2 regions of the Luteibacter sp. 1214 genome follow, and region 2 is predicted to be linked to the other one. Evidence: predicted binding sites of a transcription regulator. Region 2 holds the regulator's gene; the other holds the start of a gene.

Region 1 (6,943 bases), on a different contig from region 2:
TCGTTCGGCGCAGGGCGGCAAGGACGTTCCAGTCGTCGCCGATCGCGACCTGATCCTGCAGGTAGACGCCGGCATTCGTTTGCCACGAACCGCCGAGCGTCTGCACCGTGGTACTCACCGGCGCGATCAGCGCATTGTATTTGGCGGACATGGTCGCGCCAGTGCGCAGGTCGTACGCCAGCGGACGGGTCGTTACGTAGGCATCGCGATCGGTGACGTCGTCGGTGCCGCTTTCCGTTTCGGTCGTCGTGCCGCTACCGCCGTCGCCGGCGTGGGTGCGGGCGAGATCGACGCCGACCAGAACCGTGTGCGTGACATCGCCGTAGCGGAACGTGCGGGTAAGGTCGTTCTGCCAGGTCCAGTAGGTGCCGGTGTAGCGAAACGAGCGCGCGACGGCCGACAGGACGTTGCTCTGCGTGCCGAAGCCGCTCGACACATACGACCAGCTGTTGCCGTCGCTGCGCTGGCGGACGTATTGGCCCTGGCTGTGGAACGTCCAGTCCTCGAACTCGTGATCGAGCTCGAACACGGCGCGTCCGGTGCGGTAGGTCGAGGTGTCGCCCGGTGTGCCGGGGACGGAGCGATACGGCGACGCGGAGGCCAGCGAGGCGCCGAGCAGGACGGTGTGCTCCGGTCCGGGGACCCGGTTGTCCACGAATTCCAGCCCGCCCATGACACGGGTCCGCTCGCCTTGCCATGCGAGCGACGGCGCGATGTAAGCGCCATGACCGCCACCATCGCCTTCGTCGGTTTTCTCGCCGCGCTGCCCCGCCGCGACAAGGCGGTACGTCACCGAACCGTCCTTCGATGCGGTGCCCGCGAGATCGATACCGAGCCTGCCACCGTCGTACTTGCCCAGTGAATACGTGAGCGTGCGCACCGTCTCGGCCTGTGGCCGCTTCATCACGACGTTGACCGAGCCACCGAAATTATTGTTCTGCGACGCGTCGCCGAGAATGGCTTCGGGGCCGCGCAGTACTTCGACACGTTCGATGCCGATCAGCGGTGGCAGATCCTCGGTGCGAGCGATGCCATTGGGCATGCCATCCGTCATGCCATGGCCGGCATCGAAACCGCGGATGAGAAACAGCGGCGCGCCGCCATAACCGTCGACGTACTGCACACCGGCGACATAGCGCGCGACATCGCCGATATCGACCGCCTGTTGTGACTCGATCACGTCGCGTGTCACCACGGAGATCGACTGCGGCACATCGGTCAGGTGGGCATCGTTGCGCGTGACGCTTCGGGTGGTGTCCGCCTTGAAACCGCCGTCCTGCACCAGACCCTGCACGTCGACCGTCGCCAGCGGTACGACATCCGCCGGATCGAAGGGAGCGGCCGGATCGCCGGGCGCCGGCGTCGCGTTGCCGGGTTTCTGCCGCTGGCGCACGACGACCGTGCGGGCGTCATATGACTCCCGTTCGAGATCCGTGCCCTGCAGCAGTTCATCGAGGGCGGCGTTCGGCGTGAGAACACCCTGCGCACCACCGGATCGCCAGCTTGCGATCGAGCCGGACGCGGTGAGCACCTGCACGTTGGCCTGTTTACCCCAGGCCAGCAGCGCCGTGGCCAGCGGCTGCGGCGCGATGGCGAACGCGACGGGAGCGGAGCTGAAACCATCGGCCGGAACCTCGGCGGCGCAGGCGGCGCCGTGCGCGAGCACTAACGCCAGCGCGCCGGAGATTGCGCGCCGGCGCCCGCGAAGCGAGTACTGCAAGACCTGCGGCCCCAACGGTGGTGTTCAGCGCGGCCTGGCACCCCGCGTCATGGCGGTCTGACGGGTGAGTTCCAGCCGGTCGGTATAGGCATCGACGCGCACCGGAAACACCCGGGGCAGTGCCGCCACCCAGCTGTCGATGGTATCGACCTGCACGGTGCCGGTAAACGTCAGCCTGCCCAGCGCGGGATCGGCGAGGCGGATAGGCCGGCTGCTGTAACGGTTGACGTTGTCGACCACGGACGACAGCGGCTCATTGACGAATTCCAGCCGATGGCCGCGCCACGCGGTAGCCGTGGCCGGATCGACGTCCAGAATGCGCATGGCGTGAGTCTCCGGATCGAATGAGACTTCACGCCCCGCACCGAGTTCAATGGTGCCGTCGTCGCCCTGGGCGCCCGTCGGCGATACCTGCACCCGGCCTTCGGTCACCGCCACGGTGACCCGGTCGCCGGTGCGGCGCACGTTGAACGCCGTGCCGAGGTCGCGAATACGCAGTGGCCCGGCATTGACCACGAACGGACGCTCGGCATGCGCCACCCGGAAGAAGGCCTCGCCCGCATCCAGATCGATCGCCCGCTCGTCGTGGCCATAGCGCGTGGTCACCGAGGTCGCGCCCCCCAGCTCGATGCTGGAGCCATCGGGCAGGTCGATATCGCGATGGCCGGCACGTTCGCTGGCGTACTGGCGAGTCGAAGCCTCATGGGACGGGCGCAGGCCGATGAATGCGCCCGCCCCGAGCAGAGCCAGCGCCGCCACCGCAGCGGCTGCCATCGCGATGCGCGGCCGCCGTGCACGATCCGGCTGGAGCGGGGCCGGGGCGTAACGCTGCACGAAGCGTTCGCGCAGCGACGGGGCCATGGCGCCCGCCGCCTCGGCCAGCGCCGAGGCGCGCTCGAACGCTTCCGCATGGCGCGGATCGGCCTCGAGCCAGTCGCTCCAGTCCAGCAGCGCTTGTTCGGGCAGGTCGGGATCGCGCAGCTGGGCCCACCAGTCCGCGGCGGTGTGTTCGACAGGGCGATCGATGCTAACGGGGGTCAGGGTCACGAGGGGTTCTCCGCGCGGTCGCGGCGTTCTCGGCAATGCGCCAGGGCATTGCCGACGTGGTAGCGCACCATGCGCTCGCTGAGCTTCATGTCCTTCGCGATGGAGGCGAAGTCGCGTCCGTCGATCACGTGCATAACGAAGGCGCGGCTGGTCTTGGGTGGCAACTCGTCCAGGGCCTGACGCAGGTCGCGCCATTGCTCGTGGGCCGACGCGTGTTGTTCGGGAATCGGCGTGACATGCCAGTCGTCGGCATCGGGATCGACCGGGGCCAGGGCGCGTACGTTCCGCATCCGCAGCTTGTCCACGGCCAGATTGGAGGCCGCACGGAACAGAAACGCACGCGGCGAATCGATCTTCGTCGCGTCGTCCAGCGCAAGCAGTTTCAGATAGACCTCCTGGGCCACCTCCTGGGCGTCGGCAAGCGAATTCAGCCGTGCCCGCAGGAAGGCGACAAGAGCCGAGTTGTGCTCACGGAACAGGGCGACCACCTGGGCGGCGCGCTTGCCCCCCGGTGAGGCGCCTGCCTCGGAAGAGTCCATGGTGTGTCTGACCGCGTTCATGGGGCTGGGTATCAATGGTCGCACGGTGGGAAATCGGCGCCCGTACGGGCAGGGACGAACGCCGATTTCCGCACCGGCGAACACCCTAGACGTGCCAGCTCCGGAAAATTGAAATGGGCCCTTTCACATCCGCATCGGCCGATACCGGTCAAGGCGTGGTGGACCGTGCCGATAAAGAGCCTATCCCTCACGATGCAAGCGGACTGCGTCTCCATCCGGTCCCCAGCCATGACGTCGTTCAACCGTTTTCGTATCGCCACCCGGCTTGCCGTCCTGGGTGCCATTCTCCTTGCCGCGACGGTCATCGTCGGCATCGGTGGCTGGCGGGGCCTTGCCCGTATGCACGAGGTCCAGGTGGCGTCGGCCCGCACGGCGCTGGCCTATTCCACCGCGGCGGATACCGCTCGCGTGGCCCAGGTCGACTTCAAGAAGCAGGTCCAGGAATGGAAGGACCTGTTGCTTCGCGGTGCCGATCCCGCCGCCTTTCAGAAGTACCGCGCGGCGTTCGGCACGCAGGCGGACGCCGTGAAGGCGGACCTGGAGCGGCTGCGTGCGCAGCTGGCCGGCGTGGGGTCGTCCGTGGCCGAAATCGACGCCATCGAAGCGACGCACGCTACCCTGCGCGAGAAATACCTTGCCGCGCTTGCCCAGTACGCGGCGTCCAATCCGGGAAGTGCGCACGTGGTCGATGGCCTGGTGAAGGGAATCGATCGCGCTCCGACGGCCGCGATCGATGACATCGTGGCCCGGGTGCAGAAGGAGTCAGCGACGACCTCGGCTCGTCTGGAGGACGAAAGCGCCGCGGCCTTCCGCGCCGCCCTGATTCTGCTCGGTGCGGTCGTGCTGGGCGCGGTCGCGCTCTGTGTGGTGATCACCGTGCTGCTCGCGCAGAGCATTACGCGGCCGATCGGTCGGGCCGTCTCCGTCGCGGAAGCCGTGGCCGAAGGCGATCTTTCGACTGACATCCTCGTCCACGGCCGTGACGAGACGGCGCAGTTGCTGGGCGCGCTGGCCCGCATGAACCGACAGCTGCGCCAGGTCGTGACGACGATCCGCCAGGGGGCGGAAGAAATTTCGCAGTCGACCGGTGAGATTGCCGAAGGCAACCTGGACCTCTCGTCGCGCACGAGCGAGCAGGCCGCCGCGCTCGAAGAGACGGCCTCGTCCATGCAGGAATTCACGAGCAGCGTGAACGGCAATGCCGCGAACGCCCGCGAGGCGCGCGGCATCGCTGAAGCATCGTTGCTCGGCGCGCAGGAAGGCGAGGTCGCCATGCGCGACGCGGTCGACGCAATGGATCGCATCGCCGACGTGTCCGGCCGGATCGCCGACATCACCGCCGTCATCGACCGGATTGCCTCGCAGACCCACATCCTCGCACTCAACGCGGCCGTGGAAGCGGCACGTGCCGGTGAGGCGGGACGCGGTTTTCATATCGTCGCGGCGGAAGTACGCACGCTGGCGGGTCACTCGAAGCAGGCGGCCAACGAGATCCGCCTCCTGGTGGACGAATCGGTCGAGACGATCGCCGACGGCGCCCGCCGCATCGGCAGCGCAGGCAGCGCCATGACCGAACTCTCCAGCGGCGTCGAGCGCATGACTCATTCCGTGCGTTCCATCGCCAGGGTCAGTGACGCCCAGGCAGCGGGCATCCTTCAGGTGAACGAGGCCGTGCGTCAGATCGACGAGGTCACCCAGAGCAATTCGGCCCTGGTGGAAGAGGCCGCGGCGGCGGCCGACGCCGTGAAGCAACGGGCGCGCGAACTGGTCGACAGCGTGGCCTTCTTTCAGCTCGACGCCGCCTGATAAGGCGTCTGTAAGCGTCTGTCACAAGAGGTCGGCTAGGATGGCGCGACCTCAGCCGCCGTCCCATGTCCGCACTTGAACGACGAACGATCCTCCCGACGTGAATTTTACGGGTTCATGCTCATCGCCCTGGCGGTGCTGGCGGCGGGAATAGGACTGCGCGACCCGTGGCCGCCTGACGAACCCCGCTTTGCTCTCGTGGCGCGGCAAATGCTCGAATCCGGCCAGTGGCTGTTTCCCCATCGTGGGATGGAGCTCTACTCGGACAAGCCGCCGATGCTCATGTGGACCGAGGCGGCGTGGATGTGGCTCACCGGTGGCTGGCGTGGCGCCTTCCTGCTGACCTCGCTGTTATCGGGCCTGGGCACGCTGGCGCTGGTCTGGCACGCCGGGCGCCGTCTCTGGGACGCTCGCACCGGTCTGTACGCGGCGATCGTCGTGCTGTCGACGATGCAGTTCATCGACGTGATCCGGCATGCGCAGATCGATCCGCTCTCGCTGTTCTGGATCACGCTGGGCAACGTCGGCATCCTGATCCATTGCCTGCGTGGTCCGAGCTGGCGCATGTACTGGCTCGGGTGCTTCGCGGCGGGGCTCGGGGTGATCACCAAGGGCGTCGGTATCGTCGCGCTGCTGATGTTGATTCCTTACGGCGTCATGCGTTTCCGGCAATGGCCGGGCGTCACGCGCACGCAGGGCGACGGCTGGCGCTGGGCCGGCGGTGCGCTGGCTTTCCTGATCGCCGTGTCGCTCTGGCTCGCGCCGATGCTGATCGCCGCGTACGGGCTGCGCACGCCGGAATACCTCGCCTACGTGCAGGACATCCTGTTCCGCCAGACGGCGGAGCGCTACGCCAACTCCTGGCAGCACGCGGAATACCCGTGGTTCTTCCTTGGCGTCATCCTGCAGGAATGGGTGCCGGTATGGCTGCTGATTCCCCTGATGGTGCCGCGCTGGCGCGAGGCGTTGCGCCTGCGCGAGCCGCGCGTCTGGATGCCGCTGGTGTCGTTCCTGCTCATCCTGGTGTTCTTTTCGATTCCCCGGGGCAAGCGGGCGATCTACATCCTGCCGGCCTTGCCCATGCTGGCGCTGGCGATCGCGCCTTACCTCGGCGAGTTGCTGAAGGCACGCTGGTTGCAGCGGTTCTGTCTGGCACTCACCGCGATCTGCGGCGCCGTATTTGGCGGCGTCGGACTATGGGCGCTGCTGAAGCATCCACGAGCGGCGCAGAAGATGGCCGCCCGCTACGAGCTGACCGACGGCGGCCATACGTTGTGGCTCGCGCTGGTGGTGATCGGTGTGCTGTTCCTCGTCTGCGCGGCGCTCTGGCGGACGCGACGCGGTGTCATTGCGTTGCTGGTGGGCATGGCGGCGGGCTGGATCGTCTGGCCGGTGATGACCTACCCGGCGTTGAATGCCAATGAATCGGCGCGACAGGTGATGATGCGCGCCGACCAGCTGATCGGCGCCGACGGACAGCTTGGCCTGGTGTTGTGGCGCGAGGAAAACCTGTTGCAGGCCGTGCGGCCGGTGAAGGAATTCGGCTTCAGCAGGAGCGGTCCGGAGCAACTGGCCGATGGGCGTGCCTGGCAGAGGGAAGATCCTGCGCATCGCTGGCTTCTGGTGACCGGGCAGGCGCTGGACGATTGCGTCGTGAAGGAGCGCGTGCTGTTCGTCGGGCTCGCCAACGGGCTACGGTATTCCTTGCTGCCTTCGGCGGCTTCGAAAGCGGCATGCTTGCCGTCAGGGCTCGTGACCGATCGCTAGAAGCTTTCGCCAGCAGGGCTGGCTCCTACAGGGCTACGGCACC
Region 2 (6,943 bases):
CCGTGCCTACGCGCCGCTGGCGCCGCAGACCGCGATCCTGACCAAGCTCGACGAGGCCCCGCTGATCGGCGGTGCCCTGTCGGCCGTCATCCGCCACGGACTGCCGCTGGACTACACCACGGATGGCCAGCGCGTGCCGGAAGACATCGCCTCCGCGGATGCGCGCAAACTCGTCTGCCTGGCCGCTCAACTCGTCAAGCAGCGCACCGACGAACCGGACGACGCGATTCTCGCCGACCGTTTCGGCTTCTCCACCGCGCCAGCCATCGCCTGACACCGGGAACTGAAGTAACGTGACCACGGCATCCGCATCCGCACACCCTTTCACGGCAGTGAATTCCTTCATGAACACACACGTCGATTCCACCCAGGCTGCTGGGCTCAACTGGCTCGCCGACCGTCGTCCCACGCGCAGCATCGCGGTGGCGGGCGGCAAGGGCGGCGTGGGCAAGACCACGGTGGCGGTCAACCTCGGCATGGCGCTCGCGATGGGCGGCCGTGACGTGGTCCTGCTGGACGCGGATCTGGCCATGGCGAACATCGACGTGCTGCTGGGCCTGCAGCCCACGCGCCATCTGGGCCACATGCTCGAAGGCGAGTGCCGCATCGAGGACCTGATCCTCCACGCCAACCACGGCCTGAAGGTGATCCCGGCGACCTCGGGCGCGCGCCGCATGGCGCAGCTGCCGAATATCGAGCACGCCGCCGTGATCCGCGCCTTCGACGAATACCCGGTCGCCCCCGAATATCTGATCGTCGACACCGCCGCCGGCATCTCCGACAGCGTGTCGATGTTCGCGGCAGCCTCCGACGAAGTGGTGGTCGTGGTCTGCGACGAGCCGGCCTCGCTGACCGACGCCTACGCGCTGATCAAGGTGATGAGCCGCGAGTTCGACGTGAACCGCTTCCGCATCGTCGCCAATATGGTCCGCCATGCGCAGGAAGGCCGTCAGCTGTTCGAGAAGCTGGCCCGCGTGACCAACCGCTTCCTGGACGTGTCCCTGGATTTCATGGGCATGGTTCCGCACGACGAGTACCTGCGTCAGGCCATCCGCCGCCAGGCGGCCGTGGTCGACGCCTGGCCGAGCAGCCGCTCGGCGGTGGGATTCAAGAATCTGGCCCGGTCGGTCGATACATGGGGTGAACCCGAACCCCGGGTGCAGGGTCGCATCGGCTTTTTCGCCGAACGGAACCACATGGGGGGAGGGCTGCCGCTGTGAGTGTCGCTAGCGAATACCTTGAAATCACTAGAGTTCCAGCGGATCAACTGGTTAAAACGCATGCACCCCTGGTGCGCCGGATCGCCTATCACCTGATGGGCCGCCTGCCGCCAAGCGTGGACGCGAATGACCTCATGCAGGCTGGAATGATCGGACTGCTCGAGGCCGCAAGAAATTACTCGCCGACTCGCGCGGCCAGCTTCGAGACCTATGCGGGCATCCGCATTCGTGGCGCCATGCTGGACGAACTGCGCAAGACGGACTGGACCCCGCGCTCCGTCCACCGGAAGTTGCGCGAGGTGGCTGAAGTAACGAGGCAGATCGAGAACGAAACGGGTGGCGACGCCGAAGACGCGGAAGTGATGAAGCGGCTGGGTATCGACGCCATGGAGTACAACCAGATTCTGGCCGACGCGGCGAGCGCGCGGTTGCTGAGCCTCACGGCGCCGGAAGGCGACGAAGGCGCGGCGATCGACGTCGCGGACCCCGACGCCTCGGGCCCGGAAGGCAACTTCGAGAAGAACGGCCTGCGCGACGCGTTGGCGCAATCGATCGACGGCCTGCCGGAACGCGAGAAGCTGGTGATGTCGCTGTACTACGATGAAGAGCTCAACCTGAAAGAAATCGGTGTGGTACTTGGTGTGAGCGAGTCGCGCGTGTGCCAGATCCATGGCCAGGCCCTGATTCGCCTGCGTGCACGCATGACGGGTTGGAAAGACAAGCAGTGACGGCATCGCGGTGCCGTCGCCGGTAAAGAAAAAGCACGTGGCGGAGAGCAGTTTTGGACAAGAACATGAAGATCCTCGTGGTGGACGACTTTTCCACCATGCGGCGCATCGTCAGGAATCTCCTGGTCGAGTTGGGTTTCACCAACACGCTCATCCAGGAAGCCGAAGACGGTAACGCGGCCCTCGCGTTGCTGCGCTCGCAGCCGATCGACCTCGTCGTCACCGACTGGAACATGCCCAACATGACGGGCATCGACCTGCTTCGCGCCATCCGCGCCGATGCCGGTCTGAAGTCCTTGCCGGTGCTGATGGTGACCGCGGAAAACAACCGCGACCAGATCATCGCCGCCGCGCAGAGCGGTGTTAACGGCTACGTCGTCAAGCCTTTCACGGCGGTCACGCTGAAGGAAAAGCTCGACAAGATCTTCGAACGACTCGCCGCGGCTGCGGGCTAAGGGAATAACGATGAATACGATGCTCTCCCCCGGCCAAGAGGTCGTCCCCGAACTGCGCGAGCTGCTCGAGGCCGACGACGGCGCCGCCTTCGAAAAGGCACTCGACAACCTTATCCGCAGCCGCGAGCAGCACCTGTTCCTGGCGCTGGGCCACCTTGCGCGCGACCTGCACGAATCCGTGCGCCGCCTCGCTTCGGACATTTCGACCGACGGCGTGCCCGGGAACATGAGCGATGCGCGCAAGCATCTGCGTGACGTGCTCGAGATGAGCTCGACCGCGGCGCACCGCACGCTGGACTTCAGCGAAAAGCTGCGTCCGCAGGCCCAGGCGCTGGCGAAGCAGGCCGACGAAGTGCTCGTGCTCGATCACGCCGATCCGGCGTTCGGCGCCAATGCCACGGCGCTTGCCGTGCGCGTGGGCGATTTCGCGCAGAGCTGCGACATCGGCCTGGGCGAAATGGTCGAAGCCCAGTCGTGGCAGGATCTTTCCGGTCAGCGCGTGGCGCAGGTCGAGGCGTTCATGGCCAAGGTCGAGTCGTCGCTGGTCGAGCTGGTCCGTCTGACCGGCTCGCTCGCGGGCGGCAATGCCCCGGCCGCGGACAAGGTCAGCCAGGACGAAGTGGATCGCCTCCTCAGCGAATTCGGATTCTGAGCCCGCTATGAGCGTGGAGCTGGACAACGAGCTGCTCAACGTCTTCCTGATCGAAGCGCGCGAACTGCTCGAGAGCCTGGGCGAGCAGCTCGTGGATCTCGAAGCGTCGCCGAACGACACGGAGCTGCTGAACGCGGTCTTCCGTGCGTTCCACACCGTGAAGGGCGGTGCGGGCTTTCTTGGGCTCAATCCCATGGTGGAGCTGTGCCACCGTGGCGAAGATCTTCTGAACGAAGCGCGTAACGGCACGATCGTGCTCAACGCCGCCTTCATGGATGCGCTGCTCGAGTCGCTCGACCTGCTCAACGACATGATGCGCGCCGCCGATGGCGGCGTGCCGATCGAGCCCGCGCCGCGTTCGCTGCTCGACCGGCTGCTGATTCCCGGTCGTGCCGTATCCGCGGCTCCCGTTGCCTTGGCGGTACCGGTCTCTTCGCCGGTCGCGGCACCTTCCGCGCCGAAAGCGTACGACCCGATCGAAGATGAATTCGAGGCGATGCTCGACGCCGCGCGCACCGACCGCGCGCCGGCACCGGCCTCGTCCGCGACGATCAACGATGACGAGTTCGAAGCGCTGCTGGATTCGTTGTACGGCACGGGTGCGCCAGGCGCGGACAGCGCAGCGGTATCCGCATCGGCACCGACGCCCGCACCCGTGGTCGCTGCCGCACCGTTGCCGTCGAACAACGACGCGATCAGCGACGACGAATTCGAAGCCTTGCTGGATTCCCTTCACGGCACGGCAGCGCCGGGTGCGGTCGGTGGTGCGGCGCCTGTTGTCGCTTCCACGCCCGCGCTCGCCGTGGTTCCCGTCGCTGCACCCGCACCGCCCGCAGTGGCTCCTCCCGCGGTGAAGGCCGCGCCCGCCGCGGCTGGCGAAAAGCGCGCCGCGTCCGCCGCCGACACGACGGTTCGCGTCGACACGCATCGTCTCGACAGCCTGGTCGACGCCGCGGGCGAGCTCGTGCTCGTACGCAACCGCCTCACCAGCCTCGCACCGCGCGGCGGCAACGATCCGATGGAACGTGCCATCGGCGAGCTGGAGCGCGTCGCGGAAGACTTGCAGAACGCCGTGCTGCGCATGCGCATGCAGCCCGTCGGCAAACTGTTCTCCCGTTTCCCGCGCATCATTCGTGACCTCGCCCGCCAGCTCGGTAAAGAGATCGAGCTCGTGACGGAAGGCGAAGAAACCGATATCGATCGCACCGTGGTCGAGGCGCTCGCCGATCCGCTCGTGCATCTGCTGCGTAACGCGGTGGACCACGGCATCGAGATGCCTGACGTGCGCGCGGCCGAAGGCAAGTCGCGTCTGGGCACCGTGCGCCTCGCCGCTGGCCAGTACGGCGACCGCATCGTCATTACCGTCACCGATGACGGCAAGGGCATGGATCCCGAAGTCCTGCGCCGCAAGGCCGTCGAAAAGGGCCTGATGGACGCCGAGCAGGCCGCGCGTCTGGACGAGCGCGAATGCTACGAAATCGTCTTCCGCCCGGGCTTCTCGACCGCCAGCACGGTGTCCGACATTTCCGGCCGTGGCGTCGGCATGGACGTGGTCAAGACCAAGATCGTCGAGCTGGGCGGCACGCTGTCCATCGACTCGCGTGTCGGTCACGGCAGCACGGTACGCCTGTCGGTGCCGCTGACGCTGGCGATCATGCGCGTGCTGATGGTTCGCGTCGGTCATCGTCTGCTTTCGCTCCCGCTGTCCAATGTCACCGAAGTGTTCGAGCTCGTTCCCGGTCAGATCCAGGAGCTCGACGGCCGCATCGTCGCGTCGCACCGTCAGCGCGCCTTGCCGCTCGCCGACCTCGGTCACTGGGCCGGGGTGAGCGGGAAGGGCGGCCATGTCGTCGTCGTGCAGATCGGTCACCAGACGCTGGGTTGCCTGGTCGACGAAGTGCTCGGCCGCGAAGACGTCATGGCCAAGCCGCTGGGCCCGTTTCTCAAGGACGTTCCCGGTGTCGCCGGGGCGACCATCACCGGTGACGGGCGTATCTCCCTCGTGCTCGACCTTTCCGGTCTGGCCGATGACAGTGGGCAGGTGCTGCCTTCATTGAGGATGGCTGTCTGACATGGATATCGTGAGCGTCGTCGGCACGATCCTGGCCTTCGTGGTCATCATCGTGGGGACCATCCTCAAAGGCTCGAGTCTCGATGCCCTGTGGAACCCGGCGGCGTTCGTCATCGTCTTCCTCGGCACCCTGGCCGCGCTGCTGGTGCAGACGCCGGGGCCGGTACTCAAGCGTGCGTGGAGCATGCTGCCGTGGGTGTATCGCCCGCCGGATATCGAATCGGAAAACCTCGTCAGCCGCATCGTCGGCTGGAGCGAGATATCCCGGCGCACCGGCCTGCTCGGGCTGGAACCCGCCATCGAGCGCGAATCGGACCCCTTCATCCGTAAGGGGCTTCAGCTTTTGGTGGATGGCACCGAGCCGGACGCCATGCGCTCCGTGCTCGAAGTGGAAGTGCTCGCACGCGAGCACAACGACATCGAAGCCGCCAAGGTTTACGAAAACGCCGGTGCGTACTCGCCGACGATGGGCATCATCGGTGCCGTCATGGGCCTCATGTCGGTCATGCAGAACCTTGCCGAGCCCAGCAAGCTCGGCCACGGCATCGCGGCCGCCTTCGTCGCCACCATTTACGGTATCGGCCTGGCCAACCTGCTGGCGCTGCCCATGGCGTCACGCCTGAAAGGCCTGGCCCGCCAGCGTTCGCAGATGCGCGAGATCCTCGTCGAAGGCCTCGTCTCGATCGCTCAGGGCGACAACCCGCGGCACATCGAGAGCAAGCTGCAGGGGTTTCTCTCGTGAAGCGCCGCCACCACGAAGAGCACATCAATCACGAGCGCTGGGCGATCCCCTATGGCGATCTGATCACGTTGCTGCTCGCGTTGTTCGTGGTGATGTACGCGGTATCGGCCGTCAACGAAACCAAGTTCAAGGTGATGGCGCAGTCCATCAACGAAGCCTTCAACGGCACGGGCAAGGTGATCGAGCCGATCCGCGAGGCGACGCCCGCCGCGCAGGTGCCGCTGCCGAATCAGTCGCGTGCGCCAGCCGCCGCGCCCATCGCCCGCATCGACGTGCCCGTTCCGCCGCGCAACCTGCCGTTGCCCGGTCACGAAGGCGCCGCCGCCGAGCGTCAGGAAGCGGCCAGCACGAATACCGCGACGGCGGCGAACACCACGGTCGGCAAGACCGAGGACGCCAGCCTCAGCCAGATTTCCGACGAAGTGAAGCGGGCGATGAAGCCGCTGATCGACAAAAGTCTGGTCAACGTGCGGCAGACGCCGGACTGGCTCGAGATCGAGGTCAAGACCGACATGCTGTTCCCGGTCGGTGTCGCCAGACTGCAGGCGCCGGCCGATGACGTGCTGCGCAAGCTGGCCGGCATCCTCGCGCCGTTTCCGAACCCGATGCGTATCGAGGGCTATACGGATAACACGCCGATCGCCACGCCGACGTTCCCGTCCAACTGGGAGCTGTCCGCGGCACGCGCCGCTACCGTGGCGCGTCTGCTGACGACGACGGGTGTGGATCCGCATCGCGTGGGTATCGTCGGCTGGGGCGAGTTTCGTCCGATCGTGGCGAACGATACCGACGACGGACGCAACCGGAACCGCCGCGTGCTGATTGTCGTGATGAGCGACAAGGCGGCCCCGTCGCGTTTCTACAGCGATGCCGCGGCCGCGCCGGCCGGGGGAAATCGCTGATGATCACCTGGGCGGTCTCCAACCAGAAGGGCGGCGTCGGAAAAACCACGACCACGGTCGCACTGGGTAGCCTGCTCGCCGCGTCCGGCAAGCGCACGCTTCTCATCGACATGGATCCGCATGCCTCGCTGTCCGGTTACATCGGCGTCGAAGGCGGGGCGCATGGCAGCGTC

What was found. The regulator FliA, encoded in region 2, starts transcription of late flagellar genes. The targets are predictions, from matches to a motif close to TAAAGTTTNNCNNNCNNNGGCCGATAA.
Region 1: the regulator FliA is predicted to act here: its motif matches at 3,476-3,502, upstream of J2X57_RS07415 (methyl-accepting chemotaxis protein).

The regions. Positions count from the first base shown of each region.
Region 1 covers NZ_JAVDSQ010000002.1:626,445-633,387, reverse strand. Annotated here, with positions in the region: gene J2X57_RS07430 (TonB-dependent receptor) at 1-1,720, opposite strand, end outside; gene J2X57_RS07425 (FecR domain-containing protein) at 1,745-2,767, opposite strand; gene J2X57_RS07420 (sigma-70 family RNA polymerase sigma factor) at 2,764-3,306, opposite strand; gene J2X57_RS07415 (methyl-accepting chemotaxis protein) at 3,556-5,133, shown strand; gene J2X57_RS07410 (glycosyltransferase family 39 protein) at 5,251-6,900, shown strand.
Region 2 covers NZ_JAVDSQ010000004.1:300,957-307,899, forward strand. Annotated here, with positions in the region: gene flhF (flagellar biosynthesis protein FlhF) at 1-274, shown strand, start outside; gene J2X57_RS12290 (P-loop NTPase) at 345-1,220, shown strand; gene J2X57_RS12295 (RNA polymerase sigma factor FliA) at 1,217-1,948, shown strand; gene cheY (chemotaxis response regulator CheY) at 2,002-2,403, shown strand; gene J2X57_RS12305 (protein phosphatase CheZ) at 2,414-3,055, shown strand; gene J2X57_RS12310 (chemotaxis protein CheA) at 3,063-5,126, shown strand; gene J2X57_RS12315 (flagellar motor protein) at 5,128-5,868, shown strand; gene motD (flagellar motor protein MotD) at 5,865-6,770, shown strand; gene J2X57_RS12325 (ParA family protein) at 6,770-6,943, shown strand, end outside.